4 regions of the Pseudomonas sp. GGS8 genome follow, and region 2 is predicted to be linked to each of the others. Evidence: predicted binding sites of a transcription regulator. Region 2 holds the regulator's gene; each other region holds the start of a gene.
What was found. The regulator FliA, encoded in region 2, starts transcription of late flagellar genes. The targets are predictions, from matches to a motif close to CTAAAGTTTNNNNNNNNNNNGCCGNTAA.

Region 1 (4,211 bases), 1.9 Mb from region 2:
AAGGCCGAGAGCTGATGACGAGTGTTCTTTTAGAACACGAAGTGGTTGATGCCATGCTTCCAAGAAAAGCTTCTAAGCTTCAGGTAACCAGGAACCGTACCCCAAACCGACACAGGTGGTTGGGTAGAGAATACCAAGGCGCTTGAGAGAACTCGGGTGAAGGAACTAGGCAAAATGGCACCGTAACTTCGGGAGAAGGTGCGCCGGTGAGGGTGAAGCATTTACTGCGTAAGCCCACGCCGGTCGAAGATACCAGGCCGCTGCGACTGTTTATTAAAAACACAGCACTCTGCAAACACGAAAGTGGACGTATAGGGTGTGACGCCTGCCCGGTGCCGGAAGGTTAATTGATGGGGTTAGCTAACGCGAAGCTCTTGATCGAAGCCCCGGTAAACGGCGGCCGTAACTATAACGGTCCTAAGGTAGCGAAATTCCTTGTCGGGTAAGTTCCGACCTGCACGAATGGCGTAACGATGGCGGCGCTGTCTCCACCCGAGACTCAGTGAAATTGAAATCGCTGTGAAGATGCAGTGTATCCGCGGCTAGACGGAAAGACCCCGTGAACCTTTACTATAGCTTTGCACTGGACTTTGAATTTGCTTGTGTAGGATAGGTGGGAGGCTTTGAAGCGTGGACGCCAGTTCGCGTGGAGCCATCCTTGAAATACCACCCTGGCAACTTTGAGGTTCTAACTCAGGTCCGTTATCCGGATCGAGGACAGTGTATGGTGGGTAGTTTGACTGGGGCGGTCTCCTCCTAAAGAGTAACGGAGGAGTACGAAGGTGCGCTCAGACCGGTCGGAAATCGGTCGTAGAGTATAAAGGCAAAAGCGCGCTTGACTGCGAGACAGACACGTCGAGCAGGTACGAAAGTAGGTCTTAGTGATCCGGTGGTTCTGTATGGAAGGGCCATCGCTCAACGGATAAAAGGTACTCCGGGGATAACAGGCTGATACCGCCCAAGAGTTCATATCGACGGCGGTGTTTGGCACCTCGATGTCGGCTCATCACATCCTGGGGCTGAAGCCGGTCCCAAGGGTATGGCTGTTCGCCATTTAAAGTGGTACGCGAGCTGGGTTTAGAACGTCGTGAGACAGTTCGGTCCCTATCTGCCGTGGACGTTTGAGATTTGAGAGGGGCTGCTCCTAGTACGAGAGGACCGGAGTGGACGAACCTCTGGTGTTCCGGTTGTCACGCCAGTGGCATTGCCGGGTAGCTATGTTCGGAATAGATAACCGCTGAAAGCATCTAAGCGGGAAACTAGCCTCAAGATGAGATCTCACTGGGACCTTGAGTCCCCTGAAGGGCCGTCGAAGACTACGACGTTGATAGGTTGGGTGTGTAAGCGCTGTGAGGCGTTGAGCTAACCAATACTAATTGCCCGTGAGGCTTGACCATATAACACCCAAGCAATTTGAGTCGAAAGGCCAGATTGCGGTGTGTGAAGACGCAATGAACCGAAAGTTCGCACAACACACAAACTATCGCATACCCAATTTGCTGAAGCGTCGAAAGACGGTTCGGTACCCGAATTTCTTGACGACCATAGAGCATTGGAACCACCTGATCCCATCCCGAACTCAGAAGTGAAACGATGCATCGCCGATGGTAGTGTGGGGTTTCCCCATGTGAGAGTAGGTCATCGTCAAGATTAAATTCCGAAACTCCTATCTGCGTATGCAGGTAGGGGTTTTGTTTTTAGTAGAAGTCACCAAATTTTCTGGCGCGTTACCCCTGTAACGAGCTGGTCACAGAATTTCTTGACGACCATAGAGCATTGGAACCACCTGATCCCATCCCGAACTCAGCAGTGAAACGATGCATCGCCGATGGTAGTGTGGGGTTTCCCCATGTGAGAGTAGGTCATCGTCAAGATTGAATTCCGAAACCCCTGTCTGCTTATGCAGACAGGGGTTTTGTCTTTCTGGGCTTACAGAAGTTTAAGTTCAAAGCGGGTCAAATCCAGGTCTGCGTGCCTCGCTACTCCTTCGAACCCGTATCACCAGATATAGACCCCCCTCACCAATAACATCCCAACCCAAACACCCAACACCGCGATCATGGCTTGCGGTGAGCCCAATAATTCGTCCCTCTAGTACGCCGTTCGGCGGTTATCCGATGGGTTTTGTACAAATCCCTAAGTTTTCTCCTGCTCGTGCCGAAAGACTGATGACACATGCGCGCACCAAAGTAGAGCGGCTCCAGAATGCCGTCTGCGCTGTTACATGGAATGTTGCAACCCAGAACGCATCCCCACTTTTGGCATAAGAAGTCCCATGAAATGAATCTCAAATTCAGCCATAAAATCCTGCTGGCCGCTTCAGGCGTCGTGGTGCTGGCGTTTGCGTTGTTCACTTTGTACAACGACTATCTGCAGCGAAACACCATTCGGCAAAACCTCGAGTCCTCCGTTGAGCAAGCCGGCGATCTGACCGCCAGCAGCGTGCAGAACTGGATGAGCGGCCGCGTGTTGGTCCTGGAAAACCTTGCGCAAAACGTTGCCCATCAAGGTGCCAATGCCGACCTGCCGGGGCTGGTCGATCAACCGGCCCTCACCTCGAACTTCCAGTTCACCTACGTTGGGCAGGCCAATGGCATGTTCACCCAGCGCCCTGACGCGAAGATGCCGGACGGCTACGATCCGCGTCAGCGCCCTTGGTACAAACAAGCCGTAGTCGCTGACAAAACCATGCTGACTCCGCCTTATATGGCCGCAGTCGGCGGGCTGGTGGTGACCATCGCCATGCCGGTGAAAAAGAACGGTGAACTGCTGGGCGTGGTCGGCGGTGACCTGAGCCTGGAAACTCTGGTGAAGATCATCAACTCGGTGGACTTCGGTGGCATCGGTCACGCATTCCTGGTCAGTGCCGACGGTCAGGTGATCGTCAGTCCGGACAAGGATCAGGTGATGAAGAACCTGAAAGACATCTATCCAGGTTCCAGTGTCCGCTTCGAGAAAGGCATCCAGGAAGTCGAACTGAACAAGCAGGACCGCATCCTCTCGTTCACGCCGGTGAGCGGTTTGCCGAATGCCGAGTGGTACGTAGGCCTGTCGATCGACAAGGCTAAGGCCTACGCACCACTGAGCCAGTTCCGTACTTCGGCGTTGATCGCGATGTTCGTCGCCGTGACCGCCATTGCCGTGCTGCTGAGTTTGCTGATCAGCGTGCTGATGCGTCCGCTGACCACGATGGGCCGTGCGATGCAGGACATCGCTCAGGGTGAGGGTGACCTGACCCGTCGTCTGGTCGTAGAAAGCAAAGACGAGTTCGGCGAGTTGGGCGGGGCCTTCAACCAGTTCGTGGAGCGGATTCACGCATCGATTTGCGAAGTGTCCTCGGCGACCCGCCAGGTTCATGATCTGTCGCAACGGGTGATGGCATCGTCCAACGCCTCGATCATCGGCTCCGACGAACAAAGCGCCCGCACCAACAGCGTGGCTGCGGCGATCAACCAATTGGGCGCCGCCACCCAGGAAATCGCCCGCAATGCCGCCGATGCTTCGCAACACGCCAGCGGCGCGAGCGAGCAGGCCGATGACGGCCGTCAGGTAGTGGAACAAACCATCCTGGCCATGACCGAACTGTCGCAGAAAATCAGCTTGTCCTGCACGCAGATCGAAACCCTGAACGCGAGCACCGACAACATCGGCCACATTCTGGACGTGATCAAAGGCATCTCCCAGCAGACCAATTTGCTGGCGCTCAACGCGGCCATCGAAGCGGCCCGTGCCGGTGAGGCTGGTCGTGGTTTTGCGGTGGTGGCGGATGAGGTGCGCAACCTGGCGCATCGCACCCAAGAATCGGCGGAAGAGATCCACAAGATGATCAGCTCGCTGCAGATCGGTTCTCGCGAAGCGGTGACCACGATGAACGCCAGTCAGGTGTCCAGCGAGCAGAGTGTCGAAGTGGCGAACCAGGCCGGGCTGCGACTGGTCAGCGTGACCCAGCGCATCGGCGAAATCGACGGCATGAACCAATCGGTGGCCGCTGCGACCGAAGAGCAGACGGCCGTGGTGGAAACCCTCAACGTCGATGTCAATCAGATCAACCTGCTGAACCAGCAGAGCGTGGCCAACCTCAATGAGACATTGAAGGATTGCGATGCGCTGTCCCAGCAGGCCAATCGGTTGAAGCAACTGGTTGATAGCTTCAAGATTTGATCAGGGTCAGTTGAACCGCGTTATCGTTCAATCGCGGGCAAGCCCGCTCC
Region 2 (4,211 bases):
CTGCAAGGCAGCCGTCCGGCCCAGGCCAACCTCTGGCGTCGCCTGCAACGCATCGGCCTGTCCGGCCCGTTGTCACGCGATCTGTTGGCGCTGATTACCGACATTGAAGAGCCTCGTCAGGCCTGGCGTATGTTGCTCGCGCACTTGGCTCGGATGATCACCACCCCGGAAGTCGAGCCATTGGAGGAGGGCGGCGTGATTGCCATGGTCGGCCCGGCCGGCATGGGCAAGACCACCACGCTGGCCAAGCTCGCGGCCCGTTATGTGCTCAAGTACGGCGCGCAGAACATCGCGCTGGTGAGCATGGACAGCTATCGCATCGGTGCTCAGGAACAGCTCAAGACGCTGGGCCGGATCCTCAATGTGTCGGTGACCCATGTCGACCCGGGTCAATCCCTGGTGCAGGCGCTGGAGCCGCTGCTGCGCAAACGCGTGGTGCTGATCGATACCGCCGGCCTTCAGGCCAGCGATCCGGCACTGCGCATGCAGCTCGAAAGCCTGGCCGGGCGCGGCATCAAATCAAAAAATTATCTGGTCTTGGCAACCACCAGCCAGAAACAGGTTCTAACCGCCGCTTATCACAGTTACAAACGCTGCGGCCTCGCCGGCTGCATCCTGACTAAACTGGATGAAACGGCAAGTCTGGGCGAGGTGTTGAGCCTGGCTATCAGTCATGAGTTGCCGGTGGCTTACCTGACCGATGGTCCGCGGATCCCGGATGATTTGCATCTGCCGCGTCGTCATCAACTGGTCAGCCGCGCCGTTAGCGTGCAAATGCAGGAAGAACCCAGCGAAGAAGCCATGGCTGACATGTTCGCTGATATTTACCACAGCCCGACCAAGCAGGTTGGCTGAGGTATTAATGAACATTTTTTGTACCTACATCGATGGTCTGCCATGCATTGTTCCGATGGTGAACGCGCAGCCAGTAATGTGGCCTCCGTCTAAGTAAGACAAGGTAAAGAAATAACATGGGCAGCATGCATCCCGTACAGGTGATCGCGGTGACCGGCGGCAAAGGTGGCGTCGGGAAGACTAACGTGTCAGTGAACTTGTCCCTGGCTCTAGCTGAGCTCGGCCGGCGCGTCATGCTGCTGGATGCCGATCTGGGGCTGGCGAACGTCGACGTTCTGTTGGGACTGACACCCAAACGCACGCTGGCCGACGTGATCGAAGGTCGCTGTGAGCTGCGTGACGTGTTATTGCAAGGGCCTGGCGGTATCCGCATCGTCCCGGCCGCCTCCGGCACCCAGAGCATGGTTCATCTGAGCCCGGCCCAGCATGCCGGCCTGATTCAGGCGTTCAGCGACATCGGCGACAACCTCGACGTATTGGTGATCGACACCGCTGCGGGCATTGGTGACTCAGTAGTCAGCTTCGTGCGCGCCGCGCAGGAAGTCTTGCTGGTGGTGTGTGACGAGCCGACCTCGATCACCGACGCCTACGCGCTGATCAAATTGCTTAACCGCGACTACGGCATGAACCGATTCCGCGTCCTGGCCAACATGGCGCAGAGCCCGCAGGAAGGCCGCAACCTGTTCGCCAAATTGACCAAGGTCACGGATCGCTTCCTTGACGTCGCCTTACAGTACGTCGGCGCAGTGCCTTACGACGAAAGCGTGCGCAAGGCGGTACAGAAGCAACGCGCGGTGTATGAAGCTTTCCCACGCTCCAAGTGCGCCCTGGCGTTCAAGGCCATTGCGCAGAAAGTCGATACCTGGCCGCTGCCGGCCAACCCGCGTGGGCACCTGGAGTTTTTCGTCGAGCGCCTCGTGCAACAAACGGCAGGACCCGTGTTATGACAGCCAGCGGTTACAACCTCTACAAGCAGTCGGCACGTGACGCGCAGTACGAGCTGATCGAGCGTTACGCGCCACTGGTCAAACGCATTGCCTACCACTTGCTGGCGCGTCTGCCGGCCAGTGTCCAGGTCGAAGACCTGATTCAGGCCGGGATGATCGGCCTGCTAGAAGTATCAACCAAATATGACGCCAGCAAAGGCGCGAGTTTCGAGACGTACGCGGGTATTCGAATCCGCGGCGCGATGCTCGATGAAGTGCGCAAGGGGGACTGGGCGCCACGTTCGGTCCACCGCAATACCCGCATGGTCAGCGACGCGATTCGCTCGATTGAAGCTAAAACCGGCCGTGACGCTAAAGATCACGAAGTTGCGGCCGAACTCCAATTGAGTCTCGACGATTATTACGGGATTTTGAACGACACCCTGGGCAGCCGGTTATTCAGCTTCGACGATCTGTTGCAGGACGGCGAACACGAAGGGCTGCATGAGGATGGCGCGAGTGCTCATCTCGAGCCGTCACGCGATCTGGAAGATGAACGCTTCCAGGCGGCGCTGGCGGACGCGATTGCCAATTTGCCGGAGCGTGAGCGACTGGTGTTGGCGCTGTACTACGACGAAGAGTTGAATCTCAAGGAAATCGGTGAGGTCCTGGGGGTCAGTGAATCTCGGGTCAGCCAGTTACACAGCCAGTGCGCGGCCCGTTTGCGGGGGCGTTTGGGGGAGTGGCGAGCGCGCTGAAGGCAGTGTGGGGACACTGCGAATGGAGCTGGTGTGGTGTTGAACCGTACCGGTCTCGATCTGTTGTGCTCCAGACAGTCATTGAGTGCTTTGCCGGATTGATTGAAATGGCGCGCCCAGGTGCTGGGCGCGTTTAAGACTGCTTGGAGGTCGAATTGGACAAGAACATGAAAATCCTCATCGTTGATGACTTCTCAACGATGCGGCGGATCATAAAAAACCTGTTGCGTGACCTTGGGTTCACCAACACCGCCGAGGCCGATGACGGATTGACCGGGTTGCCGATGCTGCAAAGCGGTAACTTCGATTTTCTGGTGACCGACTGGAACATGCCCGGGATGACCGGCATCGACCTGCTTCGTGCGGTGCGCGCCGATGAAAGGCTCAAGCATCTGCCGGTGCTGATGGTGACCGCTGAAGCCAAGCGCGAGCAGATCATCGAAGCGGCCCAGGCCGGTGTTAACGGCTATGTGGTCAAACCCTTCACGGCCCAGGCGTTGAAAGAAAAAATCGAGAAGATTTTCGAACGCATCGGTTGAGAAACTGCGCCACGGGGGAGCTATGGAGCATATCGAATCTTCAAAGGGCGATTTTGAGTCGACCCTGAAAAAACACGCGGTCGAACTGGTCGAAAGCCTTGAAAAGGGCAGGTTCGGCGACGCTGTGCAACTGATCCATGAGCTCAACCAGACCCGTGACCGTGGCCTGTATCAGGAAGTGGGCAAGCTCACCCGCGAGCTGCATAGCGCGATCGTCAATTTCCAGATTGACCCGCACATGCCGCAAGCCGAGGAAGTGTCTCAGATCACGGATGCCACCGAGCGCCTGTCCTATGTGGTCAAGCTGACCGAGGCCGCGGCCAACCGCACCATGGACCTGGTGGAGAACGCCACGCCGCTGATCAACAGCCTGAGCGACGAAGCTCAGGCGCTGAGCACGGATTGGGGACGGTTCATGCGCCGCGAAGTCGGGGCTGAAGAGTTCCGCGAGTTGGCCCGGCGGGTCGACGGTTTCCTGACACGCAGCAGTGAAGACAACCGCGTCGTGTCGAGCAACCTCAACGACATTCTGCTGGCCCAGGATTACCAGGACCTCACCGGTCAGGTGATCAAGCGTGTGACCCAACTGGTCACCGAAGTTGAAAGCAACCTGCTCAAGCTCGTACTCATGGCCAGTCAGGTAGACCGCTTTGCGGGTATCGAACATGACCGTGAAGCGATGCTGGCTGAAAAAGATCCACAAAAACATCTCTCTCAGGGTGAAGGTCCGCAGATTCATGCCGATAAAAGAGAAGACGTTGTGTCCGGTCAGGACGATGTGGACGATTTGTTATCCAGCCTAGGATTTTAGAGTTTTAGCATTTTAGGTTTTTTAGGTTTTTAGACCTCAGGAGCACCCCCTTAATGAGCTTCGGCGCCGATGAAGAGATCCTTCAGGATTTCCTGGTTGAGGCCGGCGAGATTCTAGAGCAACTGTCCGAGCAGCTGGTCGAGCTGGAAAGCCGACCCGATGATGCGGACTTGCTCAATGCAATTTTTCGCGGTTTTCACACTGTAAAAGGGGGCGCCGGCTTCCTCCAGCTCAACGAGCTGGTGGAGTGCTGTCACATCGCCGAGAACGTGTTCGACATCCTGCGCAAGGGTGAGCGTCGCGTCGACTCGGAACTGATGGA
Region 3 (4,211 bases), 3.4 Mb from region 2:
CGCTGTGTTTCGCCCTGTGTCTGGTGCCGGTGGCACTGACCCGGCGGATTCACCCGGCGCCATTGCACCCGGCGCCGATGGAACCGCGCTTCTTCATCAAACGCGTGCCGCAGTCACTGAGCACGGTATTGGGGTCGGGGTTGATCGTCGGTTCGTTCTACGGTCTGGCGCCGCTGTATGCCTCGCAGCAAGGGTTGTCCACCGAACAGGTCGGTCTGTTCATGGGGAGCTGCATTTTTGCGGGGCTGGTGGTGCAGTGGCCGTTGGGTTGGCTGTCGGACCGCTATGACCGGGCAATGTTGATCCGCAGTTTTGCGTTCACCCTGGCACTGGCCGCGTTGCCGCTGGCGATCATGCAGCAGGTGCCGCTGGAGGTGCTGTTCATCGCCGGATTCCTCTGCTCGTTGGTGCAGTTCTGTCTGTACCCGTTGGCGGTAGCGTTCTCCAACGACCACGTCGAGGGTGATCGCCGGGTGTCGCTGACGGCGATGCTGCTGGTGACCTACGGTGTCGGCGCGAGCATCGGACCGCTGGTGGCCGGGGTGCTGATGAAGTTATTCGGCAGCCAGATGCTCTATGCTTTCTTCAGCTTCTTCGCGCTGGTGCTGGTGTGGCGAATCCGTCCGAAAGCAGTCACCAACCTGCATCAGGTGGACGATGCCCCGCTGCATCACGTGGCCATGCCCGACAGCATGTCGAGTTCGCCACTGGTGGCGTGCCTTGACCCGCGTGTCGATGAGCAGGTGGTGCAGGATCAGATGCAGAATCCGGTCAACCCGGAGCCTGATGTCGATCCGGATGCCGAGCCCGAAGCAGAACCTGAAACGGTTTCGGAATCAGAAGACCCGGACGCAGGACGCGAGCAAAGTTTTACCGAAGCGAGGCCTTGATCCAGGCATAAAAAAACGGGCAGTCACCGCAAGGGACTGCCCGTTTTTTATTGATGGGGTGTATCAGAAGTCGTCTTTGTCAAAGCGTCGCGCTTCACGCTGAAGCTGATAGACAAACCGCTCGACTTGCCGTTGCACCAGGCCGCTCATGTTGTGAAAACGCACGCCGGCGAAGGTGGTGTTGATCTTTTCTTCAAAGTGCAGGTAACGCAACTCGACCGGGGCCGTCATGCTGCCAAAGGGCAGGGCGGCGATGAAGCGGTCGTAGACCTGACCCAATTGCAGCCTGGCGGTGATGTCGCCGTCGAAGCGCAATTTGCAGCCGGTGGCGGAGATGTCCAGCAGTTTGCCGCCGATGGGCGACTTGAGTTTCTCACCCCCCAGCTCGACATTGACCAGTTGTGCCAGTTTCAATGCAGCACGGAAAGCATTGCGGCGTTGGTGGTAAACCACCTCATCGGGCAGTGTGCCACGGTAGCAGCGGCCATCGCCGGATTCGTCGATGGTCAGCGGGCCATTGCTTTCCCAGGCGATGCGCACGCCGTCGTGGAAGCCTTCAACCTTGAATGGTTCGCCGGCCAGCAGAAAACGTTCGCCGTCGCGCGGGATCATTTCGTCCAGGGCAATCATGTTGCTGTCACGATCGACGTCCACCAGATAACTCTGGAAGCGCTGGCTGCGCTCGTGGAACGTGATGATCAGCGGGTCATGGCTGTCTTGCAGCTGACGCAGATTGCCGGAGATTTCCAGGGGCGTGGTGAGCACCTTGGGTGGCTGCGGAGCATCTTCCGCATTTAAGGCATTGAACACGGGGTATCAATCTCCAGACAAATATGACGACTAGCCGGCATTCTGCCAGCATGTTGCACGTCTTGATAGGGCGTGCTCATTGAAAGGCTCAAGCCTGACTGAGCTGGCGTGGCTTGGCGAGCTTGGAGGTTGATCCGCGGGCATCGTAGAGCGCTGGCGGCTCGCCACCGGTGAGGATTTTCAGCTGGTTGGCCGTGGCGGCCTGCTGCACCAGAATCGACTGGCCATTGTTGGCATTGGCGGCCTGGCACTGGGCCAGGAGGTCGGTCAGCACGTCGCTCTGTCCCAGCAACCGTTCGCCAATGCTCGACTGGCTGGCGAGTTGCTCCAGACCCTGGCGGTTGGTTGGCAGGTTGAGGCTGGTGAGGATTTCACTGCGCTTGCGGCCATGCTGTTCGAGCAGAATGATCAATGCTTGTTTATGCGCCAGAATGTCTTCGAGCAGTGGCATGTCGCGACCGTGCAAGGCGAGGGACTCGGTTTGCAGTAGCTCCAGCAGTTGTTGCGCCGGGGCAAAGTCGTCGATGATCAGTTGCAGTAAATGAGTGTCGTGCATGGCTGGCCTTGGGTTTTAAGCGTCCAAAAGCCTGGCGCGGGCCGTGGCCTAGCGCTGGGCTTCGAAGTTGAGCAGTTTGCTGGCTACACGGTTGCTGTCGACTTTATAGCTGCCATCGGCAATCGCTGCTTTCAACTCGGCCACGCGGGCGTTGTCGACGGCAGGCTGATCGCGCAGCTTGTCAGTGACCTTCTGCAACTGTTGAGCCTCATTGCTGAGGTGTACCGATTCCCCGCTTTTGGTGGTACTGGCCTGTTCGGCCGGGGTATTCAGCGGCGCGGATTGGCCGGCTTCGGCGGTTTCCTTCGCGGTGCTGGTACGCGTACTGCCCGTAAGTGACGAGGAGCTGTTTAAACGACTGAAATCGATGACCATGACAAAAAACCTCTGGATATTTGGACGCTTGCCATGTTTTCGGCGATTCCCCGAAAAACTTTAGGCCCATTTATCAATGAGCTTGCATGCGCCAGCGCATGCCCTGCATGCGGCACAGTTTAGGCAACCGCCAGGCGGCGCGCCATCACTTCACAAACTCAGAGCCCCTACATGGCCACTTCCACCTGGCCGGGCGCAGTGACTTGCGCCTTGATGACCCGTTGGGAATTAAGGTTCTTCACGCGAATCTGTTCGCTCAGGCCGCCGTTGGACAGCGCTTCACCCGGCATGCGCACACTGAGCGTACCACTGCGGGCGGTGATCACCACCTGGTCGCCCTTGCGAACCACTTCCGCCTGTTCGAGATGCACCAGCGTGATGATCTGATCGGCGACCATTGGTCGGGTAAGTTTTTGCCCGATCGCCTGATCGACAGAAGTCAGAAACCCCTGATTTATCAGGCTGATATCGCGCTCGCGCAGGGTTACGTCCTGAGGTTCGATAATCCCTGTGCGCTTGAGCGGACGAGTGGTCGTCACGATGTCGCGAAACAGCTTCACTTGAGCGGGCACGAAGACGGTCCAGGGCGAGGCGCCATCGCAGCGAACCTTGACCGTGACCCGCCCCAGAGGCCTTGCTGGGCTCTCGAGGGTGGCTGTCAATTCCTTGTCGCACATAGGCATGCGCAGGCGTGGATCGAGCTGATTGACCTGGATTTCGTAACGACCTTGCGTTTGACTGGTGGCCAGATAGTCCTCTACGGTGAATTCAAGAAAGCCTTGGGTGACGCCGATAAGCATGTCAGGCAAGGTAACCGTATCAGCAAGGGCAGGGCTGCCAGCGTTGAACAGGCAAACGGCCGACATCGCACAGAGCAATCTGCGGCAGGTTGATGTCAGGTGTCGGAAAAATGTCGGTTCTGTGTTCATAAGAGTTAAAAAGCAAGCGCCGTGCCGTTTCGTGATGAATGTGCGTCGCAACACACTTAGCGTTGGTGTAGGAGTCTGGGCATGGCTGGTGTAATGGATTCGGTGAACCAGCGCACGCAACTGGTAGGGCAGAATCGCCTTGAGCTGTTGTTGTTCCGTCTCGACGGCCAGCAGCTGTATGGGATCAACGTGTTCAAGGTTCGCGAGGTGCTGCAATGCCCCAAGCTGACCCTGATGCCCAAGTCCAGTCCTGTCGTGTGCGGTGTGGCGAATATTCGGGGGGCAACCATTCCGATTCTGGATCTGGCGATGGCGACCGGTGCCGGTCGGTTGCTGGACCAGAGCAATCCCTTCGTGATCATCACGGAGTACAACACCAAGACCCAGGGTTTCCTGGTTCGGTCGGTGGAGCGCATCGTCAACATGAACTGGGAGGAGATTCATCCGCCACCCAAGGGGACGGGGCGCGATCACTACCTGACGGCTGTGACTCGGGTCGACAATCAGTTAGTCGAAATCATCGACGTCGAGAAGGTGCTGGCGGAAGTGGCGCCGACACCGGAAGCGATTTCGGTGGGCGTGGTCGATGTTGAAACCCAGCACAAGGCGCTCTCTTTGTGTGTATTGACGGTCGATGACTCGTCGGTGGCG
Region 4 (4,211 bases), 2.4 Mb from region 2:
AGAAAAGCCACTCATGGTGGCTTTTCCGCAGGTTATTGCTTGGGCGGTACAGCGGGTTTGGGCGGCTCGCCCGGCTTCGGCGCCGGATTATCAAACAGATTCAAACGCTCACGAAGCTCGTGTGCCGGCAGCGGTTCTTTATCCGCCGGCAATGCGTTCGGATCGGCTGGAGGCGCATGCACTTCGCCCGGGCCGCCCTGCCCTTGCGTCGGCACTGGCGCCGGCTCGGCACCTTGTTCGCCTTCAATGGCCCGCTGGGCTTTTTTGGTCAGCACCACGATGTCGATGCGGCGGTTGACCGGATTGAACGGGTTCTCCCTGTCAAACAGCGCCGAGGAGGCATAACCGACGACTCGTGCGACCTGAGCGTCCGGATAACTGCCGGCGACCAATGCACGGCGAGCCGCGTTGGCGCGGTTGGCCGAGAGTTCCCAGTTGCCGAAATCGCCGGTGCCCGAGTACGGCTTGGCATCAGTGTGGCCGCTGATGCTGATCTTGTTCGGCACCGCTTTGATGGTGTCGGCCATGGCCAGCAGGATGTCTTCGAAATACGGTTTCAGACGCGCACTGCCGGAGTCGAACATCGGGCGGTTTTCAGCGTCCATAATCTGGATGCGCAAACCGTCCTGGGTAATCTCGAAGAGGATCTGGTCCTTGAATTTCTGCAACTGCGGATTTTCATCAACCTTGTTCTGCAACTCTTGCAGCAACAGCTCCAGGCGTTCCTTCTCGACCTGCTCGGCCATGCCTTCGACCTGTTCGGAGTCGATCGTCACCTTGTCCGGCTGAGGCTGGGACTTGACCTCGGGGTTGAGGGTGCTCTCCGGCGCCAGGGTCGGCGTACCGCCCAGATCGATGATGTACGGCGTGCCGCTTTCGGAAAAACCGACCGGGTCCTTGAAGTAACCGGCGATGGCGATCTTCTGTTCCGGCGTTGCCGTGGACAACAGCCACAGCACCAGGAAGAACGCCATCATCGCCGTCGCGAAGTCCGCGAAGGCGATTTTCCAGGCGCCCCCGTGATGCCCTCCGGCGATGCGCTTGACGCGCTTGATGATTATCGGCTGGTTATTTTCCATGACTTAACGACCGCGAACCGCTTGTTCCAGCTCAGCGAAGCTAGGACGGTGCGCCGGGTACAGAACCTTGCGACCGAACTCCACCGCCAGCGACGGCGGCATGCCGGAAGCCGAAGCCACCAGCGAAGCCTTGATGGCTTCGTAGGTGTTCAGTTCTTCCTTGGCATCGTGAGCCAGGGAGTGGGCCAGCGGACCGAAGAAACCGTAAGCCGCGAGAATACCGAAGAAGGTACCCACCAGTGCCGCACCCACGTGCAAACCGATGGATTTCTGATCGCCTTCACCAAGGGAGGCCATGGTCACCACGATACCCAATACCGCCGCAACGATACCGAAACCAGGCATGGCATCGGCGATGCCGTTCACCGCGTGGGACGGGTGCTCGAGGTCTTCCTTGAGGCTGTAGAGTTCCATGTCGAACAGGCCTTCCAGCTCATGAGGAGCCATGTTGCCGGAGGACATGATGCGCAGGTAATCGCAGATGAACGCGGTCATGCGTTCGTCTTTGAGCACCGCCGGGTACTTGGCGAAGATTGGGCTCGCGGCGGCATCTTCGATGTCGCCCTCGATCGCCATCATGCCTTCGCGACGGCTCTTGTTGAGGATCTCGTAAATCAGGCCCAGCACTTCAAGGTAGAAGGTATGGTTGAAACGTGAACTGAACATGCCCAAGGATTTCTTGAGCACATGCATCGTCATGTAACCAGGGTTGGCCTGCAGAAATGCGCCAAGAGCCGCCCCCCCGATAATCATCACCTCGAAAGGCTGGATGAGAGCGGCAATCTTGCCGTGGGAAAGCACGTATCCGCCGAGCACGCTCGCGAATACGACGATGATGCCGATAATTTTAGCCATAGGTAGGAGAGCACTTACTGAGTCGGGTTCAAGGTCATATTCGGAAGTTAAAAAATCTCTTCTTCTACTTATCGGCAAAACTGCGCCAGACTATAGCCAGTTAAGGCGAAAAGCTAATTTGACCCGTTCAGGGCATAGGTAAAGCAGACGATGATCGCGTCCAGACATGGCTAACGAAACGAACGTCCCAACGCCAAAACCAACCACGCTTGAAGACTGGGTCAAGCTTCTCGATGGCGTACGCCTGCCGGTTCCGCAAGCCAGCCACGACCGTGTCTGCAAAGCCATCCGCGATAACCGCAGCTCGCTGCGCGACATCGCCGACCTGATGCAGGAAAGCCCGGCCCTGGCCTTGAGCGTGATTCGCGAAGCCAACCGTCACACCCATGGCAGCATGACCGAGCCTGCTGAAAACCTTGAGGTGGCGATCAATCGCCTCGGTTTGAAACGCACTGAAGAATTACTCGAGCGCTTGCCCGCCGAACCCCAATCGCAGATCCCCGTCGCCCTGCGCCAGCTTCAACTGATCAGCCAGCACGCCACTCAACAGGCCAACGGTTTTTTCGCCAGTCGTCTGGCACGGCTGTGGCAAGACATCCACTGGGGCAGCCTGCTGTTTCTCTCGCCACTCTGGCCCATGGCGTTGACCCATCCGCAGTTGCTTGAAGAGTGGGAGCTGCGGGTCATCCATAAAGGCGAGTCGGCGCGCAAAGTCGAGAAGCAATTATTCGGTGTTCGCCTGCTGGATATCTGTCTGGCGCTGGTGGACACCTGGCACTTGCCGATCTGGGTGCAGCAAGGTTATCGGCTGCTGCGCAGCGAACAACGTGAACTGGTGAAAGTCCTGCGCATCGCACGCGACAGTGATCACCCGCTGCGGCAACAGAACCGCCTCGATGATGACCCGACGTTGCGCCGCTGGCTCAATCAGCCCGCCAATACCGTACTGCTGGCCAACGGTCTGGCGCTGTCGTCACAACACGCCTGGGACAGTCCCCACTGCGAGCGCTGGCAATACCTGACTAGCCTTTACCTGCAAATGCCTATGGAGGAGGTGCAGCAACAATTGCACCAGCAGGCCGCCAACAGCGCTCGTCAACACGCCATGCCGGACCTCTGGCACTCGGCCGAGTCGCTGATCTGGCCACCGGGCGCGAACCGCGTTCACGCCGGTTTGTTGCCCGCCCCGGCGCCGACCGCCGAAGACTTGGCGAAGTGGCGCAAGCAATGCGCCGAATTGCTGGTGGAGCCGAGCCGTTTTACCAATGCCATGCATTTGACTACATCGGCCCGGGATGCCTTGGTGGCGTGTGGCATGCGGCGGGTGATGATTCTGATGGCCGACCGCACACACGCCAATTTGCGTGTGCACCAGACCGCCGGGCTGCCCAAGGAAGTGGCCGGCCTGAACCTGGTGGTCAGCCAGAGCACCGTACTGCAACGCCTGCTCGCGCAACAGGCCCAGGTGCGCCTGACGCCGGCCAACAACGCACAATTCTCGGCCCTGCTGCCAGCCAGCCTGCGTCAATCGTTCAGTGGCGAACACCTGCTGCTGCGCTCACTGGTCAACAACGGCCGGGTGATCATGATCGTGGTAGCGGATCAGGGCGGCGGGCCATTCTCGGAAATCACCGTGCAAGCTTTCGGCAAAACCGCGCAATGCATCGAAAAGGCCCTGCACAGCTTTAGCCACCGCTAGGGCCGTGTAGCAGCCTTCGACAGCTGCTACGGATCGCATTGCGGCTTGACTGACCGGCATTAACCACCAGAGCCTGTTTACCGTTATTTCCTGCCCCAAAATAACTGATAACAGGCGCTCATGACGCTGCGCTACAATCCTCCCCTTTGTGCTCTGGAGACCTCACATGTCTGACTTCTCTGGCTTGGCGCTGGTGATCGAACCGAGCGACCTGCTCACGCGTCTCGACTCCCGCGAACTGATTCTGGTGGACCTGACCAGCAGCGCCCGCTATGCCGAAGGGCATATCCCCGGTGCACGCTTTGTCGATCCAAAACGCACTCAGCTGGGTCAGGCACCTGCGCCGGGCCTGTTGCCGAGCCACGCCGCGCTTGAAGCATTGTTCGGCGAACTGGGGCACAACCCTGATGCGGTCTACGTCGTCTATGACGACGAAGGCGGCGGTTGGGCCGGGCGCTTTATCTGGTTGCTGGATGTCATCGGCCACAGCAAGTATCACTACGTCAACGGCGGCCTGCCGGCCTGGCTGGCAGAAGGCTTGCCAATGTCGATCCAGATCCCGCCGGCAGTCGGCGGCC

Region 1: J3D54_RS07540 (methyl-accepting chemotaxis protein) is a predicted target of FliA. The motif match lies at 2,137-2,164, and genes of this name have one in related genera.
Region 3: flgM (flagellar biosynthesis anti-sigma factor FlgM) is a predicted target of FliA. The motif match lies at 2,668-2,695, and genes of this name have one in related genera.
Region 4: motA (flagellar motor stator protein MotA) is a predicted target of FliA. The motif match lies at 2,003-2,030, and genes of this name have one in related genera.

Annotation. Positions count from the first base shown of each region.
Region 1 covers NZ_JALJWF010000001.1:1,731,378-1,735,588, reverse strand. Annotated here, with positions in the region: rRNA gene J3D54_RS07555 (23S ribosomal RNA) at 1-1,397, shown strand, start outside; rRNA gene rrf (5S ribosomal RNA) at 1,535-1,650, shown strand; rRNA gene rrf (5S ribosomal RNA) at 1,759-1,874, shown strand; gene J3D54_RS07540 (methyl-accepting chemotaxis protein) at 2,281-4,161, shown strand.
Region 2 covers NZ_JALJWF010000001.1:3,653,204-3,657,414, forward strand. Annotated here, with positions in the region: gene flhF (flagellar biosynthesis protein FlhF) at 1-855, shown strand, start outside; gene fleN (flagellar synthesis regulator FleN) at 972-1,802, shown strand; gene fliA (RNA polymerase sigma factor FliA) at 1,799-2,539, shown strand; gene J3D54_RS16520 (chemotaxis response regulator CheY) at 2,707-3,078, shown strand; gene J3D54_RS16525 (protein phosphatase CheZ) at 3,101-3,889, shown strand; gene J3D54_RS16530 (chemotaxis protein CheA) at 3,943-4,211, shown strand, end outside.
Region 3 covers NZ_JALJWF010000001.1:229,536-233,746, reverse strand. Annotated here, with positions in the region: gene J3D54_RS01110 (MFS transporter) at 1-890, shown strand, start outside; gene J3D54_RS01105 (flagellar brake protein) at 954-1,700, opposite strand; gene J3D54_RS01100 (flagella synthesis protein FlgN) at 1,789-2,256, opposite strand; gene flgM (flagellar biosynthesis anti-sigma factor FlgM) at 2,305-2,631, opposite strand; gene flgA (flagellar basal body P-ring formation chaperone FlgA) at 2,799-3,560, opposite strand; gene J3D54_RS01085 (chemotaxis protein CheV) at 3,642-4,211, shown strand, end outside.
Region 4 covers NZ_JALJWF010000001.1:1,285,536-1,289,746, forward strand. Annotated here, with positions in the region: gene motB (flagellar motor protein MotB) at 33-1,079, opposite strand; gene motA (flagellar motor stator protein MotA) at 1,083-1,934, opposite strand; gene J3D54_RS05665 (HDOD domain-containing protein) at 2,101-3,633, shown strand; gene rhdA (thiosulfate sulfurtransferase) at 3,800-4,211, shown strand, end outside.